One region of the Cellulosimicrobium sp. 22598 genome, then DNA from elsewhere that is predicted to be linked to it. Evidence: riboswitches for the same ligand, from Rfam matches in the RefSeq annotation. Region 1 holds a riboswitch; the other holds the start of a gene.
What was found. Region 1 has a riboswitch for S-adenosylmethionine ahead of ACTJIY_RS12320 (aminotransferase class V-fold PLP-dependent enzyme). Riboswitches for the same ligand answer to the same signal wherever they lie in the genome.
Positions count from the first base shown of each region.

Region 2: linked by a shared signal. The riboswitch ahead of ACTJIY_RS10105 (methylenetetrahydrofolate reductase) and the one ahead of ACTJIY_RS12320 (aminotransferase class V-fold PLP-dependent enzyme) in region 1 are both predicted to bind S-adenosylmethionine.

Region 1 covers NZ_JBQEMZ010000010.1:48,615-63,022, reverse strand. Annotated here, with positions in the region: gene ACTJIY_RS12360 (acyl-CoA dehydrogenase family protein) at 1-1,281, opposite strand, end outside; gene ACTJIY_RS12355 (TetR/AcrR family transcriptional regulator) at 1,278-2,129, opposite strand; gene ACTJIY_RS12350 (acetyl-CoA C-acetyltransferase) at 2,382-3,776, shown strand; gene ACTJIY_RS12345 (3-oxoacyl-ACP reductase) at 3,806-5,227, shown strand; gene ACTJIY_RS12340 (MaoC family dehydratase) at 5,224-6,336, shown strand; gene ACTJIY_RS12335 (GNAT family N-acetyltransferase) at 6,437-7,027, opposite strand; gene ACTJIY_RS12330 (CsbD family protein) at 7,119-7,292, shown strand; gene ACTJIY_RS12325 (GNAT family N-acetyltransferase) at 7,395-8,042, opposite strand; gene ACTJIY_RS12320 (aminotransferase class V-fold PLP-dependent enzyme) at 8,234-9,670, opposite strand; SAM riboswitch class IV at 9,706-9,821, opposite strand; gene ACTJIY_RS12315 (hypothetical protein) at 9,866-10,438, opposite strand; gene ACTJIY_RS12310 (rhodanese-like domain-containing protein) at 10,703-11,182, shown strand; gene ACTJIY_RS12305 (O-succinylhomoserine sulfhydrylase) at 11,179-12,429, shown strand; gene ACTJIY_RS12300 (class I SAM-dependent methyltransferase) at 12,534-13,271, shown strand; gene recC (exodeoxyribonuclease V subunit gamma) at 13,485-14,408, shown strand, end outside.
Region 2 covers NZ_JBQEMZ010000007.1:234,000-248,407, forward strand. Annotated here, with positions in the region: gene metE (5-methyltetrahydropteroyltriglutamate--homocysteine S-methyltransferase) at 1-1,858, opposite strand, end outside; gene ACTJIY_RS10105 (methylenetetrahydrofolate reductase) at 1,891-2,886, opposite strand; SAM riboswitch class I at 3,071-3,173, opposite strand; gene ACTJIY_RS10110 (hypothetical protein) at 3,570-4,313, shown strand; gene ACTJIY_RS10115 (LuxR C-terminal-related transcriptional regulator) at 4,644-7,277, shown strand; gene ACTJIY_RS10120 (RNA polymerase sigma factor) at 7,297-7,881, opposite strand; gene ACTJIY_RS10125 (hypothetical protein) at 7,850-8,755, shown strand; gene ACTJIY_RS10130 (hypothetical protein) at 8,812-9,000, opposite strand; gene ACTJIY_RS10135 (hypothetical protein) at 9,278-9,463, shown strand; gene ACTJIY_RS10140 (exosortase/archaeosortase family protein) at 9,467-10,069, shown strand; gene ACTJIY_RS10145 (glycosyltransferase family 2 protein) at 10,069-11,418, shown strand; gene wsfD (glycan biosynthesis hexose transferase WsfD) at 11,482-13,113, shown strand; gene ACTJIY_RS10155 (acyltransferase family protein) at 13,128-14,408, shown strand, end outside.

The DNA of each region.
Region 1 (14,408 bases):
CTCGCGCGTCTCCTGGAGCACGTCGAGCGCGAACCGCGTGCTCGTCGCCTTGAGCGCGGCGGCCGTCGTCTCGAGGTCCTCGCGCTGCTCCGGGGTGTCCTCCTCGCCGGAGAACACGGAGTGGAACAGGTCGAGCAGGCGGTCGTGCGCGAAGTGCGCGGCGTACGTCTCCGCGATCGGCACGATCAGGCGGCGCTTGTGCGTGCCGTAGTCGAGGAGCACGACCTCCTCGGTCGCGGTCGCCCCCGTGAACTGGCGGCGCTCGTTCGCGTACCGCACCGCGATCGCGAGGCCGAGCTTCGAGGCCGTCACGGCGGCGCCGTCGAGGGACACGCGCCCCTGCACGAGCGACCCGAGCATCGTGAAGAACCGGCGTCCCGGGCTCTCGATCGGGCTCGAGTACGTGCCGTCGGCGTCGACCGAGCCGTAGCGGGCGAGCAGGTCGGTGCGCGGGATCCGCACGTGGTCGAAGTGCAGGCGGCCGTTGTCGATGCCGTTGAGCCCGCCCTTCTGGCCGTCGTCCTCGCCACCCACGCCCGGCAGGAACGGCAGGCGCCCGAGCTCGTCGCGCTCCCCCTCGACGTCGCGGATCGGCACGTAGAACGCGTGCACGCCGTGGTTGACGTTCTTCGTGATCAGCTGCGCGAACACGACCGCCGCGACGCCGTGCACGCCCGCGTTGCCGAGGAACTCCTTCCACGCCCCGCGGAACGGGGTGTGGATGACGAACTCCTCGGTCTCCGGGTCGTAGGTCGCGGTGGTGCCGATGCTCGCGACGTCGGACCCGTGACCGATCTCCGTCATCGCGAACGCGCCGGGCACCGAGAGGTCCATCGCACCCGGGAGGAGGCGGTCCTGCTGCTCGGGCGTGCCGAGGTGCAGGATCGCCGCACCGAACAGGCCCCACTGGACGCCCGCCTTGATCTGGAGCGACGGGTCGGCCGCGACGAGCTCCTCGAACCCGGCGAGGTTGCCGCCCGCGTCGTCCGCGCCGCCGAGGCGCTCGGGGTACCCGCGCCAGACCTGCCCCTTGCCGACGAGCAGGCGCATCTGCTCCAGCACGCGCTCGCGGTGCTCGCGCAGGGTCAGGCCCTCGATGCGCTGGAACGCCTCCTCGCCCGCGGTGGCGCGCGCCGTCGCGCGCAGGTCCGCCCACCGGCCGAGCAGGAGCTTCTCGAGGGAGGCGACGTCGACGCGGGCCTCGCCGTGCGGCGTCGCGCTCGCGTCACCCGTGGTCGACGCGCGCTGCGCGAGGGCGGGACGGTCGGACGTGGCGGTCATGGGATCTCCTTGAGTTCTGAGGCGGTCGCCGGGTGCTCAGGGCGGTCGGTGGCGGGGCGGACGCCGTCGCGACGGGTCGCGGGCGACGTGCGCCGGTCGCCGTGGGAGCGGGGGGTGCCCGGGTTGTGGGAGAGGACGCCGACCGGCCCGGCCCAGAGCCAGGCGGCGACTCGCTCGGTGAGCTGCTCGCGGTCCGGGACGTCGGCCCGGTCGCGGTGGCCGAGCCACCACTCCCCGGCGCCCCGCACGAACCCGACGGCGCCCGCGGCCCAGGCCGCGGCGTCGGCGGGAGAGACGTCGGTGACGCGCGCGAACGGCTCGGCGACGAGCTCGATCACCGAGTCGAGGAACGCCGCGAGGGGTGCGCGGCTCGCGCCGGTCGTCCCGTTCGTGAGCCCGCTCGCGGCGAGCTGCGCGGCGGGCTCCTCCGTCCCCGCGACGGCGCTCGTCCGGGTGACGAAGTAGTACACGTTCGGCGAGCTCTCGATCATCTCGAGGTAGACGCCGACCATCGCGCGCAGCGCGCGCTTGGGGGTCTCGGCCGACTCGGCGGCCTGGGTCAGCGCGTCGTGCATCTGCCCCACGACGGCGGAGCCGAGCGCGACCTGCAGTCCCGTCTTGTCGTCGAAGTAGCGGTAGATGATCGACTTCGACGTTCCTGACGCCGCCGCGATCTCGTCCATGGAGACCCCGGGGCCCCCGCGGTGCACGGCCTTGCTCGCCGCCCGGATGAGCTCCGCGCGGCGCGCCGCCCGGTGCTCGTCCCAGCGGGTCGACCGGCCGTCCACCGCCGCGCCCGGCTGCACCCGTCCTCGGGTGGCCGCTCGCGCGTCGGCACCTGTGTTCACGTCGCCCTCCGTTGCGCCCGACCTCGATGTCGTCGGTGCCTGTTCCGCGGCACCGCGTCGGGCAGGGCACGGCCCTGTGACCCGACTCACGAAACCGAGAGTATCAGGTACTCTTGGTATTGGACACCAGCCGGCCCTCTCCCCTCGCCTCCGCGCGGCGTCGACTGCGGCATCGCCGTCGACCTCGCACAGGGGCCCCTCCCCGGGCCGGACCGACGCAGCGCAGCGAGCACGGACAGGAAGTGAGGCACAGTGGCCAACCGCACCAGCCCCCGCCAGACCCCCGAGCAGGCCCCCGAGCACGTCCCGGCGACCAGCACCCCGGGCGCCCCCCGCGACGCCTGGGTCGTCGGCGGGAACCGCATCCCGTTCGCCCGTGCCGGCAAGAAGTACTCGTCCGCGAGCAACCAGGAGATGTTCACGGCCGCGCTCGACGGGCTCGTCGCGCGCTTCGGCCTCCAGGGCGAGCGGCTCGGGGAGGTCGTCGGCGGCGCCGTGCTCAAGCACTCGCGCGACTTCAACCTCGTCCGCGAGTCCGTCCTCGGCTCGTCCCTCTCCCCCGAGACCCCCGCCTACGACCTCCAGCAGGCCTGCGCGACCGGCCTCGAGGCGACGATCGCCGTCGCGAACAAGATCCGGCTCGGCCAGGTCGAGTCGGGCGTCGCGGGAGGCTCCGACACCGTGTCCGACGCCCCGATCGCCGTGAGCGAGGGCCTGCGTCGCGCGCTGCTGGAGGCGAGCCACGCCAAGACGTTCGGCCAGCGCGTCAAGGCGTTCGCCAAGGTCCGCCCCGCCGACCTCGCGCCCCTGACCCCCGCGACGGACGAGCCGCGCACCGGACTGTCGATGGGCGAGCACCAGGCGATCACGACGGCACGCTGGGGCATCGAGCGCGAGGCGCAGGACGAGCTCGCGCTCGCGAGCCACGAGCACCTCGCGGCCGCGTGGGACGCCGGGTTCTTCGACGACCTCGTCACCCCCTTCCGCGGGCTCCTGCGCGACGACAACCTGCGCACCGACTCGTCGCTCGAGAAGCTCGCCGCGCTCAAGCCCGTGTACGGCAAGCGCCTCGAGGGCGTCACCCCGACCATGACCGCGGGCAACTCGACGCCGCTGACCGACGGCGCGTCGACCGTCCTGCTCGCGTCGGCCGACTGGGCGCGCGAGCGGGACCTGCCGCTCCTCGCGCGCGTCGTCGACGCCGAGACCGCCGCGGTCGACTTCGTGCACGGCCACGAGGGCCTCCTGATGGCCCCCGCGCACGCCGTCCCGCGCCTGCTCGCGCGCAACGGCCTCGCGCTCGGCGACTTCGACCTGTACGAGATCCACGAGGCGTTCGCCTCCACGGTCCTCACGACGCTCAAGGCCTGGGAGGACGACGAGTACTGCCGCACCGAGCTGGGTCTCGACGGCGCGCTCGGGTCGATCGACCGCGCTCGCCTCAACGTCAACGGGTCCTCGCTCGCCGCGGGCCACCCCTTCGCCGCGACCGGCGGCCGCATCGTCGCGACGGCGGCCAAGCTCCTGGCGCAGCGCACCGCCGAGACCGGGGCGCCCGCACGGGCGCTGATCTCCGTGTGCGCCGCGGGCGGCCTCGGCGTCGCCGCGATCCTCGAGTCCGTCCCCGCGACCGACGCCCCCGCCTGACGGCTCCCGACGACCCGAGAGGAACCACCGTGACCGACTCCTACGTCCAGGCCGTCAACTCCGGCTTCACGAAGACGCTCGCCAAGAAGCTGGGCCTCCCGCGCCCCGCGGTCCTGCGCCGCTTCCGCGCGGGCGACCCGCTCACCGTCGGGCCCGTGCTCGTCCTCGGCGGCACGCCCGGCGTGCGCGACGACGCCGACCGCGTCGCCGAGGCCCTGCTCGCCTGGGACCTCGACGTCCGCCAGACCCCGGACGACACGACCCGCTGGGGCGCGGTCGTCGTCGTGCTCAGCGAGATCGAGCGCCCCGAGGACGCGTCGGCGCCCGTCATGGCGCTCTCCGCGACGCTGCGCCGCCTCGCGCCGAACGGCCGCGTCGTGACGATCTCGCGCGCCCCCGCCGACACCGACTCTCCCGAGCTCGCCGCCGCCCGCGAGGGCGTCGACGGGTTCCTGCGCTCCGTCGCGAAGGAGCTGCGCTACGGCGCGACCGGCAACGGCATCCAGGTGACCGACGACGCCCCCGTCGACAGCCCGAGCGTCCTCGCGACCCTCCGCTTCTTCCTGTCCGCCAGGTCCGCGTTCGTCGACGGCCAGCTCCTCCGGGTCGGCGCCGCCACGCCCGCGGACCAGGGCTCTCCCTCGCCAGACCAAGGCTCTCCCTCGGCGGACCAGGGCTCTCCCTCGGCGGGTGGGACGGCCGCCGGAGCCGACCAGCCGCTCGCCGGCAAGGTCGCCGTCGTGACCGGCGCGGCGCGCGGCATCGGCGCGCAGGTCGCCCGGACGCTCGCGCGCGACGGCGCGAAGGTGGTCGTGGTGGACGTGCCCGCGGCGGGCGAGGCGCTCGCCAAGGTCGCGAACGAGATCAGGGGCACGGCGCTGCAGCTCGACGTGACCGCCGACGACGCGGGCGCGCGCATCCTCGAGCACGCCCGCGCGCGGCACGGCGGGCTCGACGTCCTGGTGCACAACGCGGGGATCCTGCGCGACAAGCTGCTCGCCAACATGTCCGCGGACAAGTGGGACGCCGTGATCGCGGTGAACCTCGCCGCGCAGCTCCGCATCACGGAGTACCTGCTCGGCGCGAACGGGTTCTCGTCCGCGCCGCGCGTCGTGTCGCTCGCGTCGACGAGCGGCATCGCGGGCAACCGCGGCCAGGCGAACTACGCGTTCTCGAAGGCGGGCGTCATCGGCCACACGCGGGCGTTCGCGCGTCGTCTCGCCGAGGTCGGGGGCACGGCGAACGCCGTCGCGCCGGGGTTCATCGAGACGGACATGACGGCGTCGATCCCGTTCGTCCAGCGCGAGGTCGCGCGTCGCGTCGCGTCGCTCCAGCAGGGCGGCCAGCCCGTGGACGTCGCCGAGGCGATCGCGTTCCTCGCGTCGCCCGGGGCCGCGGGCGTCAACGGGCAGGTGCTGCGCGTGTGCGGGCAGAACGTGGTGGGCCGGTGACCGCCGCACCCAGGTCGCCCGACGGCGCCGCTGCCGCTCCCGCCGGGACCGCCCCCGCGCGCGTCGAGACGCTGCCCGCGATCCCGGGGCTCGGCGGGCTGTACGTGCGCGGGGTCGCGGCGTCGGGCCGGATCGCGGCGGCGCACCGTCTCCCCGGGGGCGGCGGCCGACGCGACCTCGCGCTGCCCGACGTCACGTACCGCGTCGCGGGCGTGCCGACGGGCGACGACGCTGCGCCCGGCCACGTGGGCAGCGCCGCGCACCTCGCGCGGTACGCGCGCCTCGTGGGCGAGGCCCCGTCGGAGGTGCTGCCCGCCGGGTACCTGCACGTGCTCGGCTTCCCCCTCGCGACGGCCGTCATGGTCCGGACGGACTTCCCGCTGCCGCTGCTCGGCATGGTGCACCTCGCGAACGCGGTGTCCGTGCTGCGTCCGGTGCGGCTCGGGGACACGCTCGAGGTGCGCGCCTGGGCCGAGCGGCTGCGGCCGCACCGGCGCGGGGTCCAGGTGGACCTCGTCACCGAGGTCTCCGTCGAGCGCACCGACGACGAGCGCGCGGCGGGCAGCGGCCTGCCGGCGACGACGCTCGCGTACCGCGGCGTCTCGACGTACCTCGCGAAGGGCGTCACGCTCCCGGGCGACCCGGCGGACGAGGACGCCGAGGCCACCTCGGGCGTCGACGCCTTCGTCGCGCCGCTCCCGACGGCGCGCTGGGCGCTCGGCGCCGGGACGGGCCGCGCGTACGCGGCCGTCTCCGGCGACCGGAACCCGATCCACACGTCGGGGCTCGGCGCCAAGGCGTTCGGGTTCCCGCGCGCCATCGCGCACGGCATGTACACCGCCGCGCGGGCGCTCGCCGAGTCGGGGACCCGCCGCGGTGACGCCTACGACTGGACGGTCTCGTTCGCCAAGCCGGTCCTCCTGCCGAGCACCGTCGACGTGGCGCTGCGCCCGGCGGGCGACGTGCCCGCCGCGGTGCGGGACGCCGTCGGGCAGGTCCCGTCCGCCGTACCGGACGGCGCGGGCGACCCGACGACGGGCGTCGTCTACCAGGCGTGGGACGGCAAGGGCCGCCTCCACCTCGCAGGCCGGGTCACCCCCCGCCTCTGACGCCCCGCTGCCGAACACGGGGTTGGTGTCGCTGTCGAGCGGATAGCGACACCAACCCGTCCTCGACACCACGGAGGCTCGTGCTCGGCGAGCCCGCCGATCAGGCCAGACGGGCCAGCAGGCCGTCGCGGACGGTCGGCCACTCGTCGAGCAGGACCGAGAAGTAGGCGGTGTCCTGGCGCGACCCGTCGGGCGCGACGCGGTGGCTTCGGAGCACGCCCTCGGGCACGGCGCCCAGACGCCGGATCGCGCCGATGGACCGGCTGTTGCGCGCGTCGGCCCGCAGCGCGACGCGCGCGACGCCCAGGTCCTCGAACGCGTGCCGCAGCAGCAGGTACTTGCACGCCGGGTTGGTCACTCCGCCCCACCACTCGCGCGCGTAGAACGTCGAGCCGAGCTCGATCCGGCCCTGGGAGGGCACCCACTCGTAGAGGGACGTCGACCCGCGGACGACGTCGGCGCCGTCGGTCGCGGCATCGGCCCCGGGGCCGACGACGGCGAACGCGAGCCTCCCGGGGGCGGCGACGGCGTCCCGGACGTACCCGGCCATCGCGTCGGTCCCGCTCGGAACGCGGCTGGACATGCCGGCCCAGATGCCGTCGTCGACGAGCGCGCCGAGCGCGGGCGCATGGCTCTCGTCGAGCGGGACGAGGCGGACTCCGAAGCCTTCGAGGGTGGTGTCGTGCAGCACCCGCACATCCCACCACACCCGGGGTGCCCGACCGCGTGCGAGCGACCGGGACCGTGCCTACGGTCGAGCGGTACCGACGAGAGGAGCACTCATGGGACTCGGAGACAAGGCCAAGCACGCCGCCGAGGAGGCGGGTGGCAAGCTCAAGGAGGGCGCGGGCAAGCTCACGGACAACGAGCGGCTCGAGGCCGAGGGCAAGAAGGACCAGGCGAAGGCTGACGTCAAGCAGGCGGGCGACGACGTCAAGGACGCGTTCGACCGCTAGTCCCTGCCCCTGATCTGCTCGCGAGGGCTCCGCTCCGGCGGGGCCCTCGCGGTGTCCCGCGTCCGCGGCACCGCCGTCGAGCCTGCCGGCCAGGGCGACGGCCTACGACGCGGCGAGCGGCAGCGAGGTCACCGGGTGCGCCGGGGCGAGCACGGGCACGACGCGCGGCGCGTTGATGCGCTCCAGGAGGCCGACCTCGACGGTCGGCCACTCGGGCGCGAGGATCGAGAACATCACGGAGTCGGCGCGCGTCCCGTCGGGCGCGGTGCGGTGGCCGCGCATGACGCCCTCCTCGTAGGCGCCGAGCCGCCGCATGGCCCCGAGCGAGCGCGTGTTGCGCGTGTCGACGCGGAAGCCGACACGGTGCACGTCCCACGTCTCGAACGCGTGCCGCAGCAACAGCCACTTGGTCACGGGGTTGACGAGGCTCCCCCACGTGGAGCGGGCGTAGAACGTCCGGCCGACCTCGACCCGGCGGTCGACGAGCGACAGGTCGCGGAACGCCGTGCTGCCGAGCACGTCGCCCGGGGCCCCGTCGGGGCCGGTGGCGCGCACGACGAAGCCCGTCAGGTCGGGCGCGGCGCGCGTCGCGGCCACCAGCTCGGCCATCCCCGCGACCCCGAAGGGCATGGGGATGCTCATGCCTGACCACATCGCCTCGTCGACGAGGCCGGCCAGTGTCTCAGCGTGCTCCAGGGCCAACGGCTCCAGGCGGAAGCCGTGCCCCGAGAGGACGACGTCGTGCAGCACAGCGCATATCAGAGCACACGCGGACGACGCCGCCAAGAGGCTCCGGCGACACGGTGGACAACGCTCGTCGACGCTCGGGTGAACAGCTGCCCGAGCGGCCGCGAGAGAGCGACGCCCGTCCGAGGTAGCGACGTCCGGTGCCTCGACGGGGCTGCACGTCGCTCCCTCAGCGGGAGGTCGCTATCTCGTGGTCATGCGGCGGGGCCGCACCCCGCGGCGTCGGCGAGGAAGCCCGCCGCGGCGGTCGCGAAGAGGCCCTCCAGGCCCGAGCCCGCCGGCACCGGGCGCGGGTCGTCGGCGACGGCCCAGCAGCCGTCGACGACCTCGTACCGCGTCGTCGGCCCCTGTTCCACGTACGACCGCACGGCCTCGACGAGGCGGACGACGTCGGCACCCGTCGTCCCGACGCCGACGGACGCCCGGATGGCGCCCGCGTCGTACCCGAGGCGCGCGAGCAGCGGGTGGGCGCAGAAGCGACCGTCGCGCACGCCGATGCCGTGCTCGGCGGAGAGGTACGCGGCGACGAGGCCCGGGTCGTGGCCCTCGACGGAGAACGTCACGACGCCGACCGGGTCGACGGCGTCCTCCCAGACCCGCACGACGCGCACGCCCGGGACCGCCTCCAGCCCGGCGACGAGCGCCGCGCGCAGGGTCGCCTCGTGGGCGTGGAGGTCGGCCGGGTCGAGCGCCGCGAGCGCGTCGCACGCGGCCGCGAGCGCCGCGGCGCCCACGACGTTCGGCGACCCTGCCTCGTGGCGCGCGGGCGCCGTCTGCCACTGCGTGCCGGTGAGGGCGACCTGCCGCACCGCCCCACCTCCGGCGAGGTACGGGGTCCCCGCGTCGAGCCAGTCGCGGCGACCCACGAGCGCGCCCGCGCCGAACGGCGCGTACGTCTTGTGGCCGGAGAACGCGACGTAGTCGACCCCGGAGCCCGCGAGGGAGAACCCGCGGTGCGGGACGAGCTGGGCGCCGTCGAGCACGACGCGCGCGCCGGCGTCGTGGGCGGCCCGCACGACGTCCGCGACGGGGAGCGACTCGCCCGTGACGTTCGACGCCCCGGTCACGGCGACCAGGGCGTACGGGAAGCGTGCGAGCTCGGTGCGCAGGCCGGACAGCGTCTCCGCGACGGACGCGCCGCCCGCGAGGACCGTCGCGCCGCCCGTGCGCTGCCACGGCAGGAGGTTCGCGTGGTGCTCGACGTCGAGGACGAGCACGCGCCCGGGCGTCCCGTCCGCGTTCGCCGGGACGCAGCCCGCGAGCAGGTTGAGCGAGTCGGTCGTGTTGCGCGTGACGACCGTGACGTCGTCCTCGCGCGCGCCGACGAACGCGCCGATCGTGCGGCGCGAGGCCTCGTAGAGCGCGGTCGAGACCTGCGACAGGTACCCGGCGCCCCGGTGCACGCTCGCGTAGAGCGGCAGCACCTCGGTCACGCGGTCCGCGACCGAGCGGAGCGCCGGCGCCGACGCCGCCACGTCGAGGTTCGCGTACGGGACGCTCCGGCCGTCGACGAGCGGGACGAGCGTGTCCGCGCCGACGACGGGCAGGAGGGCGGGCGCGCCGGCGACCGCTGCGAGGTCGGGCGCCTCCGAGACCTCGGTCGGACACGAGACGTGGGCGAGAGCAGTCATGACACAGTCCTCCGAGGGCAGTCCGGGGACGGTGATCCCCGCGCTTGCCGCGCGCCGGTCGGCGTACGGCCTGGTCGTCACCCGGGGCACCCCGCCGCGAGAGGAGGGTTGCCGGCCAGCAAACCGGGGTTTCACGCTGGCACTCATGACCTGCGTCCAGGATGTGCGCGCGGGACGGAGCGTGTCAACCGGTGGTCACGGTGTCTCGGATGGCGGGACGCAGTCCATGGGCAGGTCGAGGCGCCACCCGGACTCGTCGACCTCGAACGCGTCGAGCACCGCGCCGGTCCGCGCGTCGAGCACGACGACGGAGTCGGGCGGCCACTCGGCCGGGTCCCCCGGTGGCGTCTGCGGAGGACGCTGGAGCCGTACGCCGTTCGTGTGCGCCTCGACGACCTCACCGGTGCGCGTGCTGACCAGCACGACCTCCGGGTGCGCGTCGGCGGAGGCGTCGCACGCCTCGCCGTCGCCGTCCGAGGTCCACCAGCCCTCGTACCCGCCGACGGTGTGCTCGGCCAGGTCGATCGGCTCCCCCGTGTGCGCGTCGCCGTCGAGCGCCTCTCGGGAGGGGAAGGGCGAGACGAGGTCCTCGTCGGGTTCGACCTGGACGACCCGCGGCCGCTCGGTGGGCAGCCCGGGGACCGCGTCCCCGACGACGTGCACCACCGTCTGCGGGGCGTCCCCGCCTCCGGGCGCCGTCCACAGCAGGACGACGCCCGTCCCGACCACGCCCGCCACCACGGCCGCGCCCACCGCCCGTCGTCGCACGCTGGCCACCGTCTCCCCCCTTCGCTCCCGGGACCCCGCCCCGGCGCGCGATCACGCTAGCGCGACCGTCCGACGTCGGGCACCCCCTCCCGGAGGCCGCTCCCCGAGACGGGCGTTCCACGCGTCGGACGGGTGGCGTACGATCCCGAGCAACCATCCGGAGCGGCCGAGTGACGTGGCACGTCGACGCCGCAGCAACCCCCCGGTCCGTCGCGAGGCGGCCGGGCGCAGGGTGCTACTGCCACGATCGATGGAGGAGGACTCATGAGCGACCAGTCCCAGCAGAAGTCGGCCGTACCCGACGCGCGGCCCGCCGTCGGCTACGCCGGCGACCTCACCCCGCAGCAGGCGTGGGACCTGCTGACGAGCGACGAGCGCGCGGTGCTCGTCGACGTCCGCACCGAGGGCGAGTGGCGCACGATCGGCGTGCCCGACGCCACGGACCTCGCCCGCGACGTCGTGTTCGACGAGTGGGTGACCCCGGCCGGCCCCAACCCGCGCTTCCTGGACCAGCTCGTCGAGGCCGGGCTCACCCCCGGCGACGAGCGCCCCGTCGTGTTCCTGTGCCGCTCGGGCCAGCGGTCGATCGGCGCCGCGCGCGCGGCCACGGCCGCCGGTCTCGGGCCGTCGTACAACGTGCTCGAGGGCTTCGAGGGCGCCCAGGGGCTCTCGGGCCTGCGCGACGTCGAGGGCTGGAAGGTGCGCGGCCTGCCCACCACGACCTACGACGAGGCCGCCCGGTGAGCGCCGCGCAGCCCGGGAGCGTCCCCGGCGGCTCCGGCCGCAAGCCCCTGCCCGCGAGCGCGCGCCCCGCGACGCTCGCCGTGCGCGGCGGCCACCACCGCACGGAGTTCCAGGAGACCTCCGAGGCGCTGTTCCTCACGCAGGGGTACACGTACGACCGCGCCGCCGACGCCGAGGCGGCGTTCAAGGGCGAGCTCGACCGGTTCGTCTACTCGCGCTACGGCAACCCGACCGTGCACGCGTTCGAGGAGCGCCTGCGCCTGCTGGAGGGTGCCGAGGCCTGCTACGCGACGGCGTCCGGCATGTCCGCGGTGTTCACGTCGCTCGCCGCGCTCGTCGGTTCCGGGTCGCGGATCGTCGCGGCGCGCGCGCTGTTCGGGTCGAGCATCGTCATCTTCGACGAGATCTTCGCGAAGTGGGGCGTCCGGACGGACTACGTCGACGGGCACGTGCTCTCCCAGTGGGAGGAGGCGCTCTCGACGCCCGCGGACGTCGTGTTCTTCGAGACCCCGTCCAACCCCATGCAGGACATCGTCGACGCGCGGCGCGTGAGCGAGCTCGCGCACGCCGCGGGCGCGGTGGTGGTGCTCGACAACGTCTTCGCGACGCCGCTGCTGCAGAAGCCGCTCGAGCTCGGCGCGGACGTCGTCGTGTACTCGGCGACCAAGCACATCGACGGGCAGGGCCGCGTGCTCGGCGGCGCGATCCTCGGGACCGAGGAGTACGTCAACGGGCCCGTGCAGACGTTCCTCCGCAACACGGGGCCGTCGCTCTCGGCCTTCAACGCGTGGGTGCTGCTCAAGGGCCTCGAGACGCTCCCGGTGCGCGTCGCGGCGCAGAACGCGGCGGCCGCGCAGGTCGCCGAGGCGCTCGAGCAGCTCCCCGGGATCGGCCGCGTGCGCTACCCGTTCCTCGCGTCGCACCCGCAGCGCGAGCTCGCGCGGTCGCAGCAGAGCGGCGGCGGCACGGTCGTGACGTTCGACCTCGCCGTCCCCGAGGGCACCGACCCCGAGACGGCGAAGAAGCGCGCGTTCACGTTCCTCGACGCGCTCCAGGTCGTCGACATCTCCAACAACCTCGGCGACGCGAAGTCACTGATCACGCACCCCGCCACGACGACGCACCGCAAGCTCGGCCCCGAGGGCCGCGCCGCCGTCGGGATCGCGGAGACGACCGTGCGCCTGTCGGTGGGTCTGGAAGACCCGCTCGACGTCATCGAGGACGTGGAGCAGGCGCTCGACGCCTGACGACCCTCGCGCCGACCACATGGTCGGCGGGCAACAGGCGCATGGTCGGCGCGGTGCTCCGGAATGGTGTGGACCGGCCGTGCGGGCCTTCGTAGCGTCGGGGGATGCCCGACGCGATCTTCGACGACCCTCGCCTCGCCGCGCTCTACGACCCGCTCGACCCGGACCGCAGCGACCTCGACGCGTACGTCGCGATCGTCGACGAGCTCGGCGCGCGGCGCGTGCTCGACGTCGGGTGCGGCACCGGGACGTTCGCGTGCCTCCTGGCGGGGCGTGGGATCGAGGTGGTCGGCGTCGACCCGGCGGGCGCGTCGCTCGACGTCGCGCGCACCAAGCCGGGCGCCGACCGCGTGCGCTGGCTGCACGGCGACGCGACGACGCTCCCGCCGCTCCGGGTCGACCTCGCGACGATGACGGCGAACGTCGCGCAGGTGTTCCTCACCGACGACGCGTGGACCGCGACGCTGCGCGGCATCCGTTCCGCGCTGGTCCCGGACGGGTGGCTGGTCTTCGAGACGCGCGACCCCGCGCGCCGGGCCTGGGAGGGCTGGGTCCGCGAGGCGACGACCGTGCGCGTGGACGTGCCCGACGTCGGGCGGGTCGAGTCCTGGACCGACCTCACCGACGTGTCGCTCCCGTTCGTGTCCTTCCACGACACGACCGTGCTGCCCGACGGCACCGAGCTGCACTCCGACTCGACGCTGCGCTTCCGCGAGCGCGACGAGGTCGAGGCGTCGCTGGTGGCGTGCGGCTTCGAGGTCGTGGACGTCCGCGACGCGCCCGACCGCCCGGGCCGCGAGTGGGTGTTCGTCGCACGGCGCGCTGAGCCGGAGGTCGAGTGACGCACGTCCGAGCGAGCGACGCGCTCCGGCGTGCGCCTCTCGGTCGGGCGTGCGTCAGCCGGCACGTCCGCCCAGGACGGCACCGTCGTTCCCGACGATGTGGACGGCGGTTCGACGGTGTGGGACGCACCTCGTAGATTCCTCGTAGCGCCCGGCCGACCGGCGGGCGCGACGACCGGTCCGCCACCACCGACAGGGGTCCCCTTGCTGCACGTGCACCGCTCCGAGCGTGCCGAGGCGCTCGTGGCGCCGCTCGCCGCCGTGCTCGCCGAGGCGCCGGAGGACCCGTTCACGCCGGACGTCGTGGCCGTCCCGACGCGCGGGGTCGAGCGGTGGCTCGCGCAGCGGCTCTCGCACCACCTGGGCGCGGGCGAGACGTCGGGGATCTGCGCGAACGTGGACTTCCGCGGCCCGCGCCGGCTCGTGGAGCAGGTCGTCGCGGACCTCACCGACCTCGACCCCGACCACGACCCGTGGCGCCCCGAGCGGCTCGCCTGGTCGGTGCTCGAGGTGCTCGACGCGCACCTCGCCGAGCCCTGGGCGGCACCGCTCGCGCGGTACGTCGGCGACCCGGGCGACGAGGTGCGCCGGGGCCGGCGCCTGACGCTCGCGCGTCGGCTCGCGGACCTGCTCGTCGACTACGCGCGGCAGCGGCCCGAGGTGGTGCTCGCGTGGTCGGCCCCATCGCCGAAGACCGGCGACACCCCGGACGACCTCGCCTGGCAGCCCGAGCTCTGGCGCCGCCTGGTCGACCGCGTCCCGGCCACGGACCCCGCACGTCGTGTCGAGGACGCGGTCGCCGCGCTCCGCGCCGACCCCGCGGCCGTCGACCTCCCGCCGCGGCTGTCCGTGTTCGGCCCGACGCGGCTCCCGGAGGACGAGCTGCGCGTGCTGCACGTGCTCGCCGAGCACCGCGACGTCCACCTGTGGCTCGTGCACCCGTCGCCCGCGCTATGGGAGAAGGTCGCGGCTTACGACGGCGCCCCCGCCACGAGCGACGACCTCACCGAGGACACCGCCCCGGACCACGCAGGCACGCGGCGTCGCGCAGACCTGCCCACGCTCGCCCGACACCCGTTCCTCGCGTCGACCGGCCGTGACGCGGTCGAGCTGCAGCTCCGGCTCTCAGCCGGCGGG
Region 2 (14,408 bases), on a different contig from region 1:
ACCACTCGACCGTGATCGGCGCAGGCCGCGTGACGTCGCCCCACAGGATCGGCGGGCGGACGCAGCGCGAGCCGTACGACTGGACCCAGCCGTTCGCCGTGACGGCGAACCCGTCGAGGTGCTCCGCGAAGTACTGCACCATGTCGTTGCGCTCGGGCTCGCCGTGCACGAGGACGTCGAGGCCCAGCTCCTCCTGGAGCGCGACGACGCGCGCGATCTCCTCGCGCATCGCGGCCGTGTAGTCCGCGTCCGAGAGCTCGCCCTTCGTCCACAGCGCGCGGGCGCGGCGGATCTCCGGCGTCTGCGGGAACGAGCCGATCGTGGTCGTCGGCAGCGGCGGCAGGTTCAGACGCTCCTGCTGCGCGGCCGCGCGCTCGGCGTAGTCGCCGCGCGCGAAGTCCGCGTCGGTCAGCGCGGCGGCGCGCTCGCGCACCGCGGGCACGACGACGCCGCTCGCCTCCGCGCGCGACGCCACCGCCGCGCGGGACGCCTCGATCTCCGTCGCGACGGCGTCGCGACCCTCCGTGAGCGTGCGGGCGAGCGTCGCGACCTCGCCGACCTTCTGGTCCGCGAACGCGAGCCAGTCGCGCAGGCGCGGGTCGAGCGTCGTGCCCGACGCCGTCCCCGGCTCGGCGAACACCTCGTCCTCCACGTCGTGCGGCACGTGCAGCAGCGACGTCGACGTCCCGACGGCGACCGCACCGGCACCCAGCGTCTGGAGCGCGTCGACGACGTCGAGCTTCGCCGCGAGGTCCGCGCGCCACACGTTGTGCCCGTCGATCACGCCCGCGACGAGCGTCTTCCCGGCGAGGCCGGGGACGCCGCCGTCGGCCGCCGTCGGGACGGCGCCCTTGACGAGGTCGATCGCGATCGCCTCCACGTCGGTGCCCGCGAGGAGCGCGAGCCCGTCCCGCGCGTCGCCGCCGTCGTCCTCGGCACCGGCCTGCAGCCCCCCGAACGGCGCGGCGACGAGGATCGCGGGCCGCGCCCCCTGCGCCGAGCCCGTGATCTCTCCCGAGCCGGAGGACTCCGTGGGGAGCGACCCCGGGTTCGGCACAGGGCGGAGGTCCGTCGCGAGGGTGCGGTAGGCCGACTCCACCGCTGCCGCGAGCTCCGTGAACGGCACGTCGACCGAGTCGGTGACGAGGATCGGCTCGTCGAGCTGGACCCACGGCGCGCCGGCGGCGGCGAGCGCGCGCAGCAGGTCGGCGTAGGCGGCGACGACGTCGTCGAGGCGGTCGAGCGGGCGGAAGCCTGCGGCCGACGACGCAGCGTCGTCGGCGGCCTTGGACAGCGCGAGGAACGTCACCGGCCCGACGACGACGGGTCGCGTGACGACGCCCGCCTCCTTGGCCTCGACGAACTCGCGCACGATGCGGTCGTCCACGAACCGGATCGGGGTGTCCGGGCCGATCTCGGGCACGAGGTAGTGGTAGTTCGTGTCGAACCACTTGGTCATCTCGAGCGGGGCGTCGTCGCCCTGGCCGCGCGCGACGGTGAAGTAGCCCGCGAGGTCGAGGCGGCCCGCGTCGTCGGGCCCGGTGCCGAGGAGCGACGCGAACCGCGACGGGATCGCCCCGAGCGAGGCGGCGACGTCGAGCACCTGGTCGTAGTAGGAGAACGACCCGGGGACGGACGCGTCGTCGGCGCCGAGGCCGAGCTCGACGAGCCGGCGCACGGTCGCGAGGCGCAGCTCGCGGGCCGTGGCCTCGAGCTCGTCGGCCGACGTCTTGCCGGCCCAGAAGGCCTCGACGGCCTTCTTGAGCTCGCGGCGGCGCCCGATGCGGGGGTAGCCGAGCACGGTGCCGGCGGGGAATCCGGCCTGGATCTGGGTAGGGGAGGGTACGGAAGTGGCCATGATCGAAACCTCTTGCTGGTCCGGAGGACCGGTCAGACGGGCGTGCCGTGCGTGGCGGCGCTCGTCGGGGGCAGGGAGGTGCCGGTGACCCACGGCCCGCTGGCCAGGTCCGGGACGAGCGGGGCGGCGGCAGCGCTGGCGCTGCCCCCGGTCCCGCGCGACCCGCCGCCGAGGTGGACACCCTCGAGCAGGTCAAGAGCGGCGCGGTGCTTGTTGAACGTGTACACGTGCAGACCGGGCGCGCCCGCGTCGAGGACGCGCTGCGCGAGGTCGACCGAGTACGCGATCCCGTAGGCGTGCTGCGCCTCCGGGTCGGGCAGGGCGTCGAGCGCGTCCAGCAGGTGCTGGGGCGCGCGCACGCCCGTGAGCTCCTCGACGCGGCGGAGCCGTGCGGGCTCCGTCGTGGGCAGCAGCCCGGCGAGGATGGGGATCGTCACGCCGGCCGCGCGGGCCTCGGCGACGAAGTCGGTGTACGACGACGCGTCGTAGAAGAGCTGCGTGATCGCGAAGCTCGCGCCGGCCTGCTGCTTCTGGAACAGGCGGCGCACCTCCTGGGTGCGCGTCGTGCCGGCGGCGGGGTTGCCGTCGCTGAACGTCGCGACGGCGATCGTCAGCGGCCGGGCCGCGCCGCGCAGGGCCGCGGCCGGGTCGGCCGCGCACCGCGACGCCTCGACCTCGCGCAGGAGCGCGACGAGCTCGGTCGACGACCGGACGCCGTCGGGCGCGGGCTGCCAGTCCGGCTGGTCGCGCGGCGGGTCGCCCCGCAGCGCGAGGAAGCTCCGCACGCCCTCGTCGAGGAAGTCGGAGATGACCTCCTCGACGTCCTCGCGCGACGCCCCGACGCACGTGAGGTGCGCGATCGGCAGCACGGGCGTGCCCTGGAGCAGGCGGCCGACGACGTGGCGAGCCGTCGCGCGGTCGGTGCCCGCCGCGCCGTACGTCACGGACACGAAGTCGGGGTGCGTCGCGACGAGACGGCGTGCCGTCTCCCAGAACTTGGGCGCCGCGTCCGGGCGCCGCGGGGGCATGAGCTCGAACGAGACCGTGGGACGTGCCGCCCCGCCGTGCGCCTGCCCGACGGCGTCCGCGACGCTCACGACGTCGCCTCGCCGGGGCGCGCCACGGCACGCGGCGCCGGGACACGGAAGGGCGCGACCGCCGTCGGGCACGTGCCCGGACGGTGCGCGAAGGATGCCTCTGAGGTCATGCGTCACTCCATCGACCCTGGCGTTAGCACCTTTGTCCTCGGGAGGCTTCCGTCGGCGGGTTGCTGCGGTGTCGTCGAGCCAGGACTCTCGACCGCTCTGGATGGTTGCCACGATCCTACGGGCCATCCGGCATACGGTCGAGGGTGCCCGTCACGTGAGACGGGATGGCGTTGCCCGGGGGTGCCGAGACGTTCGGGGACGTGGGCCGGTGTCCGCGTCCCTGGACGGCGAGAACACGGTGTGAGTGCGATCGCAACGGGGTGACCCCGGGGGTGACCGCGGGTGAAGGATGCTGTGAGTGGTATCACGGGTGGGGCCGGCAAGCATGCTCTCGCCTGCGACGATGCGCGCCGTGGCTCTCAGGAGCGCTCAACTGGACGGTCGTTCAGGTCTACCGTCGAAAGGCGTGGTCGACCCGCTCTGACATGCGATCTGCCCGGCCCCTCTTGGCGGAGTACGAACCGGGCAGATCTCTCCCTCTCAAGGAAGGACCTCACAGTCCCATGCGTATCGCATCGGGGGCAATGCTCGGCGCTGCCCTCATCCTCAGCCTGTCCGCGGCACCCGCGCTCGCTGGCGGGTCCGACTCGCCCACGCCCTACCGCGTGGCCCCGGAAGGGCTCTATCTCCCCGCGGGTGACGCGTTCCCGGACGGTGGCCACGTGAACGTCCGCTACACGGTCGAGGGCGCCGAGCGGTCGGTCGGCATCCACTTCGAGACGCTCAACGACCAGCCGTCGGGCCGGTTCGTCGGCTCGAGCTTCCTCCCGTGGTCGGCGCTCGTCCACTCGGACGACTACTGCATCACGTGGGTCCAGGTCGCCCACTACGACGAGCACTTCGGTGAAGGCGGCCAGGATCCCGTCTGCTCGAGCGTGCCGTCGGACCCGGTTGAGCCGTCAGACCCGGTTGAGCCGTCGGATCCGGTCGAGCCGTCAGACCCGGCCGAGCCGACAGACCCGGCCGAGCCGACAGACCCGGCCGAACCGACAGGTCCGGCCGAGCCCACGCACCCGGCGGACCCGAGCGATCCGGCGGAGCCTGTCGTGCCGTCGCAGCCCGTCGACATGGTCGTGGCCGAGCCGACCACGGACGCCATACCTGGTGCGGCGCAGCCCGCGGAGAAGGGAGAGCTGGCGGCGACGGGGCTTGAGACGGTGCCGGTCGCGGCGGCGTCCGGTGCGCTGCTCCTGGCCGGTGTCCTGCTCGTTGCCGGGCGCCGCCTCGTGCGCCTCCGCGAGGGCTGAGCGGGAGCCGGTTCCCGTGAGGTCGGGCCGTCGCTCCGTCCTGTGGTCACCCTCAGGATCACCCTCCGTACCTCCTGACTTCGCCGGTCCGTGAGGTTGTATCGGGGCAGACGTAGGGCGCGCGGTAACCGTGTCGCCCTGCGTCCTTGTGCCGGGCGCATGACGGATCACCCGTCGTGACTCCGGCCGACCGACGTCTGTCAGAGGTATGGAGCGGTGGCGGAGGCGAGAGACGGCGGACGACAGCGAGAGCAGGGTTCACCCTCGATCAGCGGGTGGCAGCAGGTGCTGACCGGTCGGGAAGAGGCGGGCGGCGCGGGACGGGCCGAGGTGGAAGCGGCGCTTCGCGGTCTGCTCCCGCGTCTGGCGACGACCTCTGCGGCGATCGAGCGTCCGCTCCTTGACGACACGCTCACGAGCACCACCCGTCACGTCCTGGTCCGCGCCGCGCGCGGCTTCGGGAAGACCGTGTCGGTCGCACGGTGGTCGCGGGCCGCGCTCGCCGAGGGCCAGGTGATCGTCTGGCTCTCGGCGTCCGCGAGCGACCCGGCGCGGCGGTGCATCGGTGCCGGAGAGCTCGCGGACCGCGTTCTCGACCAGGTGCGGTACGTGCTCCGGCCCACGGGGTCCACCGATCTCGACGGCGCGGGACCCGGGCGCCTCGGGGCGCTGCTCCGCGCTCTGGGCCCGGTGACCGTCGTCGTCGACGACGTCCGTGCAGGCCATGCAGGCCTCATCGACGCGGCCTGCGCGGCGGCGGTCGCTCTCGGGGCACGGGCGGTCGTGCTGAGCACCGTCGGTCCCACGCCCGTCCGGCGGGGCACAGGCATGGTCGAGGTCGGCATGGCTGCGCTCGCATGGAGCGCGCAGGACACGGTGCGCTTCGCCCGGGTGCGAGGGATCGAGATCACCGAGGAGGTGGCGGGGCTCGTCACCGACGGACTTGGCGGCTACCCGGCGTCGATCGTCACCGCGGTGGCCGACCTGGGTTCGGGCGGTTCGGGAGGAGTCGATCTCCACGACGCGGTCCCCGCCGTCGTCCGTCGAGAGACGACGCGAGCTCTGGGGTCGTTCGTGCCTCCGGAGATCATGCCCTTCCTCCTCGACACCTGCGTCGAGCGTCGTCTCCAGGTGGACGAGCTCGACGACCTGACGGCGGTGCCGGACGCGCGCTCGACGGCTCGGCGACTCGTCGAGGGGGGGATCCTCTACCGTCATGTGGGCGCTGACGCGGGCGTGCTCGAGTACGAGCCCAGGATGCGGCAGAGCCTGCTCTCGCACCTGCGCTATCTGGATCCGGCCGGCTACGTGCGCCGCTTCCAGCAGCGTGTGGACGCTCACGTCGCCCGGGGGGCCACGTGGGCGGCCCTCTCGCGGGCGCTCGACTCCAGAGAGCCCGGAGTCGTGGACCGCGCGCTGGTCGCGACCTGGCCCGACCTGCTCGCCGTCAGCTCCGGGCCGGGCTTCGACGAGCTGTGGCGCAGCGCCGTCGAACGATGTCCGGAGAGCATCCCGGGCCGACTCCGCATCCTGCGCGCGGCGATACGACCCACGATCGGCCGCATCGAGTCGCTCGACGAGCACGACGAGCCTCTTGCCGAGGCCGTCGCGCCGACGACCGCATCGCCTGAAGCGCGGGCGTTGGACGCCTTCTGTCGGGTCGCACTCCTGCGCCGCGCCGGCCTGTACGACAAGTCCTTGCAGGCGGCACAGGGTGCGCTCGACGATCTCGGTGCCGACCGCGGCGCGCCGCGGTCGATCGGCGCGGCAGTGCTGCTCGAGCTGCAGGCGTCGATGAGCGCGCTCTGCGCAGGTCTGGTCCGGGTCGCGGCAGCGTTCGCCGACTCGGCCTCGCAGCGGGCCACACGCTCGGGTGCGCTCTCCGTCGCTGCCGTGGCGTGCGAGCTGGCGGCGGTCGCGGAGGCGTGTGGTGGTGATCTCGTGGCCGCGGACGAGTGGGTGCGCGAGTCGCGGTCCTTGCCGGCCCCGCCCGCCTGGTGGCGCGGGTGCGGGGGGGACGTCCCGTCGGTCGTCGCAGCGCTGGTCCACCTGGAGGGTCGCCGTATCGACGAGGCCAAGGCGTCGCTCGGGAGGAGCATCGAGAGGCCGGGCGGTGACCTCTGGTTCGTGCGGAGGCATGTGATGGCGGTGATGGCCGAGCTCAGCGGTACTCCGGATCTCGCGCTCGACGTCCTGGTGGCGGATGCCGCGAGGAGAGGCATGGCGGTCGAGCCCGACGCGAGCGAGCGGCGCGCACCTTTCCTGGTCGTGCAGGACGTCGCTCGCTTGCACCTGGTGGCGGGTCGCGGTGCAGCCGCCATCCGCGTCGCCGACACCCTCCCGCGGTCCGCGCCGGTCCGAGACGTCGTCAACGCCCATGCGCTCGTGGCGAGCGGGAGCCTGGTCGAGGCGTTCCGTCGCGTCGCGAGGCTCGGCGAGAGGGCCCGGCTGACGACGGGGGCTCGCATCGAGGGCCTCGCCGTCACGGCCAGCGCACTCGTGGCGCTGGGAGAGAAGGACCAGGCCCGCGCGGAGATGCGGCGGGCGTGGGGCCTTGCGCGCCGGGCGAACGCGCTGCTCGAGCTCCGGTGGGCCTCTCCTGAGGCGATGGACCTCCTGCTCGCGGACGTCGACGGTGCGGAGCGTGCCGAGCTGGAGCCGGTGGCGGAGCTTGGGCGGCGGGCCTCGCCCGAGGGCGGGACGGTCCTGCTGCCCGAGCGTCAGCTCCTCGTGCTCCAGCTCGTCGTCGACGGGCTGAGCGGCCCCGAGATCGCCCGCAGGCTCTACGTCTCGCACAACACGGTGAAGACTCAGATCCGCGAGATCTACCGTCGCCTGGGCACCCACACGCGTGCGGAGACGGTGATGCGCGCGAAGCAGCTCGGTCTCGTCGCGGCGAGCCGGGGAGCGGTCCGGCGCGGCGTGAACGCGGCCTCGGCGGCAGGTACGAAGCAACATCGATGACGGCGCCGGTCGGCCCCGGCTAGGGCTCCGTCGTCACCTGCCCGTGGTGGCGCAGATAGGCGTGTCGGAGGCGTTGCCGCGCCCGCCGCGCGAGGGACGACACGGCGTTGGGGCTGATCCCGAGCACGTCGGCCAACTCTGCGGGCGAAGCGCCCAGGACCTCGATGTGCCAGAGCACCTTCTGCCATCGTGCCGGGAGAGCGGCGAACGCGTCGAGGACGCGATGTCGCTCGATCTCGTCCAAGAGAACGTCTGGATCGTGGTGGGTCCCGTCGAGCCGGTGCAGGTCCGTCGCCCGGACGCGGTCCTGGGACCGCAGCGTGGACCACGCGACGCGTCTCACGATCGTCAGGAGGTAGGCCCGCACGTGCCGTGACGGACCGCGTCCGGCGCGGATCACACCCAGGAGGGCCGTGAAGGACTCGGCGACCACGTCGTCGGCCCAGGACGGGCCGACGAGCGCCCTGGCCACGACCAGTGCGTACGGTCGGTGAGAGCGGTAGAGCGCAGCGAACGCGTCGTCGTCGCCCTCGCGCAGCCTGGCCACGAGCTGCTCGTCCGAGAGGGGCGCCGTGAGCGAGGGCGACCCGGTGTCGAGGGTCACCTGTTCAGGGAAACGCGCGAGCGTGGCCTGCGCGCGGCAGGAGAGGGTGATTCGGCGGGCGAGCGACGTGTCGGTCCCGGTCCGTCATGAGACGGGTCCGCGGACGTCCTTCTCCACGATGACCACGACCGGGGCAGGCGCGCCGCTCGACGAGCTGTGCGAGAGGTGGCGCGCGGCGACGTTCGCAGCGGGCTGGGACGCGCTCGCGGACTGGGCGGTCCCCGCGGTGGTCCACGTGGCTGCCGCGCACCTGGGAGGCCGGGACGTCACCGGGCCTGCGCGAGCCCTCGGCATCGCTCGCGCGAACGCGGGGGTCGGTATCGCCGACGGGATCCGGGATCTGGCGGTCTTGTACTCCCTGGGCGGCGCAGGTCTGCCCGGCCCCGTCGTCGCGGCTCTCGCCGACGGGTGGGAGCGGACGTCGGGCATGCTGGGCGGGGCGGCAGCGCACGGGAGCCTGAGCGGTCTCGGGACGGTGGACGACTTCCTGAGCGGCTGTGGCGCGGTCGTCGCCTCCTATCGCCACGGCCGGGAGGGCGACGTGCCGATCGTCGTGGTGGTCGACGGCCGGGCCGGTTCGTCGGTCCCCCTCGACAGGTGGGAGCGCGACCTCGCACTCGGGGAGTCTCTGCGCCGCGTGTTCCCTCCGCCCGCACCCGCCTGCTACGTGGACGGCGTCGCCCTGGTGGTTGCCTGGCGCGTCCCCTGCGAGGATCCGGACACCACGCGGAACGTCGTTGCGACCCGTGTGCGAGACGAGCTTGCACGATGGACGGCAGGTTCGCTGAGGGTGCCTGTCCGGGTCGGTGTCGAGGCCCTCCCGGACGACTCGCGTGGGCTCGGACGGCTCGTGCAGAGACTGCTCAAGACGTAGTCCGGGGCAGCCGCCCGGACCAGGCGGGCGGGAGCAGTGTCACTCGTCGAGCTCTTCTACCACGCCGAGACGACGAGCATGACCAGCACGAGCAGGCCACCGAGGACGCAGCACACGCTGAGCACGGCGAGGAGGCGTGCTGTCCGGCGCTGTCGCCGGGGCGTCGGCGGCTTCCACGTCACGACCGGCGCTTCCCAGCCGCGCAGCTCCTCGTAGTCGTCGGTGCGGATGGCGCGGAGCACCACGTGGGTGGGTGGTGCGAAGGTTCGCGGACCGCTGCCCCACGACCAGGGAGCGACGATCTCCCGCGAGGGACGGGTCGGTTCCGCGGCTGAGCTCTTCCGGGCCATGTCTGGACAGACGCCGCCGACGCTCGAGCAACTCTATGTGACGTACATCACATCAATGCCCCATCACCGGGCTCCGAGATCCCCCGTCTGTACCCCCGAGCGACGGGCTCCACGTCCGTCGCGACTCGAATCCGCGCAGGGCGTCCCGCCCGGCTCTACGGAAGGGCAGTCCATGTACAACACCCCTGGAATCAGCACCGGCATCAGTGGGGCCACCGCGGGTGCCGGTGCGCTCGCAGTGACGGGTGCCACGACGTTCGCCTACGTCGCGCTCGCCATGGCGCTCGTCGTGGGAGGTCTGCTGCTGCTGCGGACCTCGCGCCGTCGACGTGACGCCGTCGCCGGGGTCGAGGGCTGATCCGTGAGCGCCGCGGAGGCGACCGTACCGCTCGTGCCGAGGAGCGTCTCGCGTGCCTTCGACCGGACGGTGCGGTGGACGCTCGCCGTGGCGCTCGCCGTCGGCTCCGTGGCGGCGATCCTGCATGCGCAGGCGTTCCGTCAGCTTGAGGCACGCCTCGCGGGCGAGGTCACCGGTCTCGTCTTCGCGCGCGAGGTACGCGTCATGACGTACGAGCCCGTCCTCGCGTTCGAGCGGGTCGCGGGCGACGACGCCACGTGGTTCGCGCTGCGCATCACCCCCGACTGCAGCGCGCTCTACTTCCTCGTGCCGCTCGCGATCATCGCGGCGTTCGTGCTGGCCACAGGGCGCTCGAGCGTCGCCAGGATCGTGCTCGCGACCCTGGGAGCGGGACTCTTCCTCGAGCTGTTGAACGTCGTCCGTGTCGAGGTGATGGTGCTCTCGATCGTGCGCTGGGGGGCTGAGGTGTTCCAGTGGGTGCACGACACGCTCGGCTCGGCGCTCATGCTCGGTGGGCTCACGGTCGCGCTCGTGCTCTTCTTCCGGCTCGGGTTCTTCGGCCGGCGTGGTCGCAGGACGCGCGGAGCCCGTGGTGAGCAGCCGTGATGGTCGTCCTCGACATCCTCGCGCGGGTCGTCATCAGCATCTCGATGGTCTACTTCATCCTCCTGATGGGCTCGGGCCTCGTGCAGCTGCGCCGCGCGCGGGCGAGCCTCGGGGTGCAGGGCCAGGCGACCTACGGGTCGCGCGACTCGCGGGCGCACGAGCGCCTCGACGTCTACTTCCTCGTCCCCTGCCTCAACGAGGACGCGGTGATCGGGCAGACCGTCTCGGCGCTGACGCTCCTCGACGGCACGACCACCCTGGTCATCGACGACGGTTCCGACGACGACACGGCCCGCTGCGCCGAGGAGGCGGGGGGAGATCGGGTCCGGGTCCTGCGCCGCGTGCTCCCGGAGGCGCGCAGGGGCAAGGGCGAGGCGCTGAACAACGGGATCGCGTGGGTCCGCGACGACGTGGCGGCGCGGGGCCTGGACCCCGGGAAGGTCGTCGTCTGCGTCATGGACGCCGACGGGCGGCTCTCGGACCACGCTCTCGACCATGTCCTGCCGCTGTTCGAGGACGAGAACGTCGGGGGCGTGCAGCTCCAGGTGCGCATCCGCAACCGGGGTTCCTTCCTCACCCGGTACCAGGACTACCAGTTCTGGGGTATCGCCGCGGTGACGCAGTTCGGGCGCCAGGCGACAGGCACCGTCAGCCTCGGCGGCAACGGGCAGTTCGCACGGTTGTCGGCGTTGGACGACGCGGGCGAGAGGCCGTGGTCCGCGTCGCTGACCGAGGACCTCGATCTCGCGATCACGCTCGCGCTGAAGGGGTGGGAGCTGCAGACCACGCCGCACGCCTCGGTCGACCAGCAGGCGGTGGAGAAGCTCCCCCTGCTCGTCAAGCAGCGCACCCGCTGGTACCAGGGGCACATGATGGCGATCAAACGTGTCCCGGAGATCTGGCGCGCCCGTGACCTGAGCAACGCGAAGGCGCTCGAGCTCACGTCGTACTGCCTGGTCCCGTGGGTGCTCGACCTCCCGTGGTCGATCCTCTTCCACTACTGCCTCCTCATGCTCGGGCTGAACTGGGACCAGATCGCCGTCGTCGCGGGCGGTGACAGTGTCGCGGTGATCGTGCTGGCGACGGTGTTCTACCTCTTCGCCTTCCTGCCGGCTCTCGCAACGGGGTGGGTGTACTACCGGCGGGACAAGCGGTGGGGAGTGCTCAAGAGCCTGCTCATGGGCAACTCGTTCATCCTCATGAACTACCTGTCGTTCGCGTGCGTCTGGAAGGCACTGGCCCGCATCCTGCGTGGCGAGACGTCCTGGGACAAGACCGCCCGCGTGCGCGAAGGTGCAGCCGCCGTCGACGGGCCGAGCGCTCAGCCCGTCGTCGCGACCGCTGGCTGAACGCCTGGCATGCCCGAGCAGGACCGCCCGTCACGTCCGGCCGGGCGCTTCGTCAGTCGGGGCATGACGACGACCTGGAGCCTCATCGAGCCTGACGAGGCACGCAGCACCGACCCGACCACAGAGAGCTCACGGCGGCACGTCCGCACCGATCCCGGCGTCGAGGCCGACCGCCCCCGGGTCCTCGCGGTCCTCCTCGGAGGGATCGTGTCGCTGCTCTTCGCGGTCCGCGCGCTCGTGCCTGGCCCGATCGGGCTTGCCGACGACGGTGGCGCCGTCCGGTACGCCTGCCAGACCGGGCTCACGGCAGAGACGGCGGGCGGCCCCCGCTTCTTCGACTTCGCGATCCTGCGCTGGTCCGTCGGCGAGGCGGCCACCGGGAGCGAGGGGTGCCCCTCGCACGCGAGCAGCGTGACGTGGCTCGCGGGAGCGTTCCGGTGGGTGGCCGGGCTCCTCGGCCAGGACGTCGTCGACCTGCGGCTCGTCTCGCTGCTCTACGCGGCGGCCTGCGGCCTTCTCGTCGCCCTCGTCCTGCTCGTGATCGGCGGCTCGGTGCGCCGCCAGGTGGTCGTCGCGACGGGTCTGCTGCTCGTAGTGGCTGACGCGGCGTTCGTCGGGTTCGCGGGGTCGCTCTACGCCGAGTCGACGGCGGTGCTGGGCGTGCTCCTGCTCGCCGCCGGGCTCGTCCTGGTGGACTCCCGGGGTCCGCGGGCGTGGGCCGGTCTGGTGGTCGCCGTGCTCGGGTCAGCCCTGGTCACCGGAGCGCGGTCGACGACCGCGGTGCTGGCGGTGCCGGTGGCCATCTACGTGGCGATCGTGTGGTGGCGACGCGGGAGCCGCATTGACCGTCGACGGTGGGCGGCGCGCTTCTTGCACCACGGGGTGGCCGTGGCCGCCGTCCTCGCACTGGTCGCACCGGCCGTCTGGGCCGTCGCCGGCGAGTCGGAGCGGGCACGGGTCGCGGAGACCTGGGCGATGCTGACGCAGCGCGGTCTGCTCGATCCGGAGGCGGCGTCCGCGGAGCTGCGTTCCACCGGGCTGACGCCCGGCGCGGTGGACCTCGCGACGACGTCGCCCACGACGTTCGAGAGCAGCGACGAGCGAGAGGCCAACGCCGGCGTGCTCAGGCCGTCGACCGTATGGTCCTTCCTCCTCGCCCATCCTGGACGGGCCGTCGGCGCGCTGGACGACGCCGCGCGCGACTACCTCACTCCTCGACCGGCAGGTCTCGGTTCCTATCCCGTCGATTCGCAGATGCCGCCGAGGGCCCAGGAGAACCGCGTCGTGGTGGTCTCGTCGGTCACGGGATGGTTCGCGGGCGGAGGGCTCATCGTCCTCGGTGCCGGCTGGGCGCTCGTCGCGCTGGTGGGGCTCCGGCGCGCACGGTCCACGAACACCGTCGCGTCGACGCGGAGCGCCGCACGGGCGTCCCTCGTCCTGCTCGCCGGGTCCATGCTCGGAACGGCCACGGTCGCGTTCGGCGTCGGCGTCGCACCCGACCGGGCGGTGGTGCCCGCCGTCCTGAGCGGGCTGCTTGCGGTGGTGCTGCTGGTGGCGTCCCGCCCGAGCGGTCCGTCCCCTGTCGTCGCGGGCTTGCGCTGGGCGGCATCGCGCGGTGCGACCGCACTCTCGGGGGCGAGCGCGGCACTGCGGGAGAGCGCGGCACGGCGCGGGTCGGACGGCGCGCGCCGGTGACGATCACGCGAAGCATGGTCGGCGCTCCTGCGGGTGTGGTCGACGTCGTCCCGAGCAGGAGTGCCGGGCATCACGACGACGTCCCGCTGGCGTCGACGTACTACCGCGCCATCGACGGGCTGCGTGGCGTCGCGGTGCTCTCCGTCGTCGTCTACCACACCGGGCTGTACGAGGCCGGGCTGTTCGGCGTCGACGTGTTCATGGTGCTCTCCGGGTTCCTCATCACGCTGACGCTCCTGCGCGAGCGGTCGCGTCGCGGCCGCGTCGGCCTTGGTGCCTTCTACCGCAGGCGCGCGAAGCGGCTCATCGTGCCGCTGCTCGTCGTCCTCGGGGCGTCGGCCCTCGCCGTCGCCCAGCTCGGGCGCGCGACGGACGCAGACGTGTTCGCGCGACAAGGGCTCGCCTCGCTGCTCTACCTCGCCAACTGGGAGCAGATCCTGCGCGGTGACGCCTACTGGGACGCGACCGGAGGCGTGCCCGGGCCCCTTGCGCACATGTGGTCCCTGTCGATCACCGAGCAGTTCTACCTCGTGTGGCCCCCGCTCCTCGTGCTGATCCTGTTGCTGGTCCCCGCGTGGCGTCGGGTTCCCGTCGTCGTCGGGACGCTCGCCGGAGCCCTCGCGGTGGTGACGGGCTTCGCCACCGCGCTCCTGTACGACGGGACGAACGCCGACGCCCTCTATCTCGGCACGCACACGCACGGGTCAGCGCTCGCCGTCGGTGCCGTGGTGGCGGCGCTCGTCGCCGATGGTGCGCGGCGCGCGGCCGGGGTCCGGACCCGTCGCCAGCGGATCCCCTCTTGGTGTGGGGGTCTGCTCTCCGCGGTGCTGCTCACGGCCCTCGTCGTCGTTTCGGCCCTCACACCGAGCTATCGGGAGCCGTGGCTCTACGCGTCGGGTGGGCTGACGGTCGTCGCGCTCCTGGTGGGTCTGCTCGTCCTGTCCCTCACGCGCGAGGACACCGTGGTCGCGCGTGCGCTCGGGGCGGCGCCGCTCGTCGGCATCGGGAAGTTCTCCTATTCGTTGTACCTTGTCCACGTCCCCGTGCTCTGGGCGCTCTCGAAGAGTCTGCCCGACCCGCGGCCGATCGTGCTGCTGATCGTCGGGCTCCCGTTGTCGATCGTGCTCGCGGCGTTCCTCCACCACATCATCGGCGAGCCTGCCCGTCTGCGCCGGTGGAGCCGGGCGGGGGTCACGGTGTTCACGGCTCTGGCCGTGGTGGTGGTCGGTGGAGTGGCGGTGGTGCCGAGACTGGTGGACTCGACGCAGGGCGAGGGCGCGCGCCGGGTTCTTGTC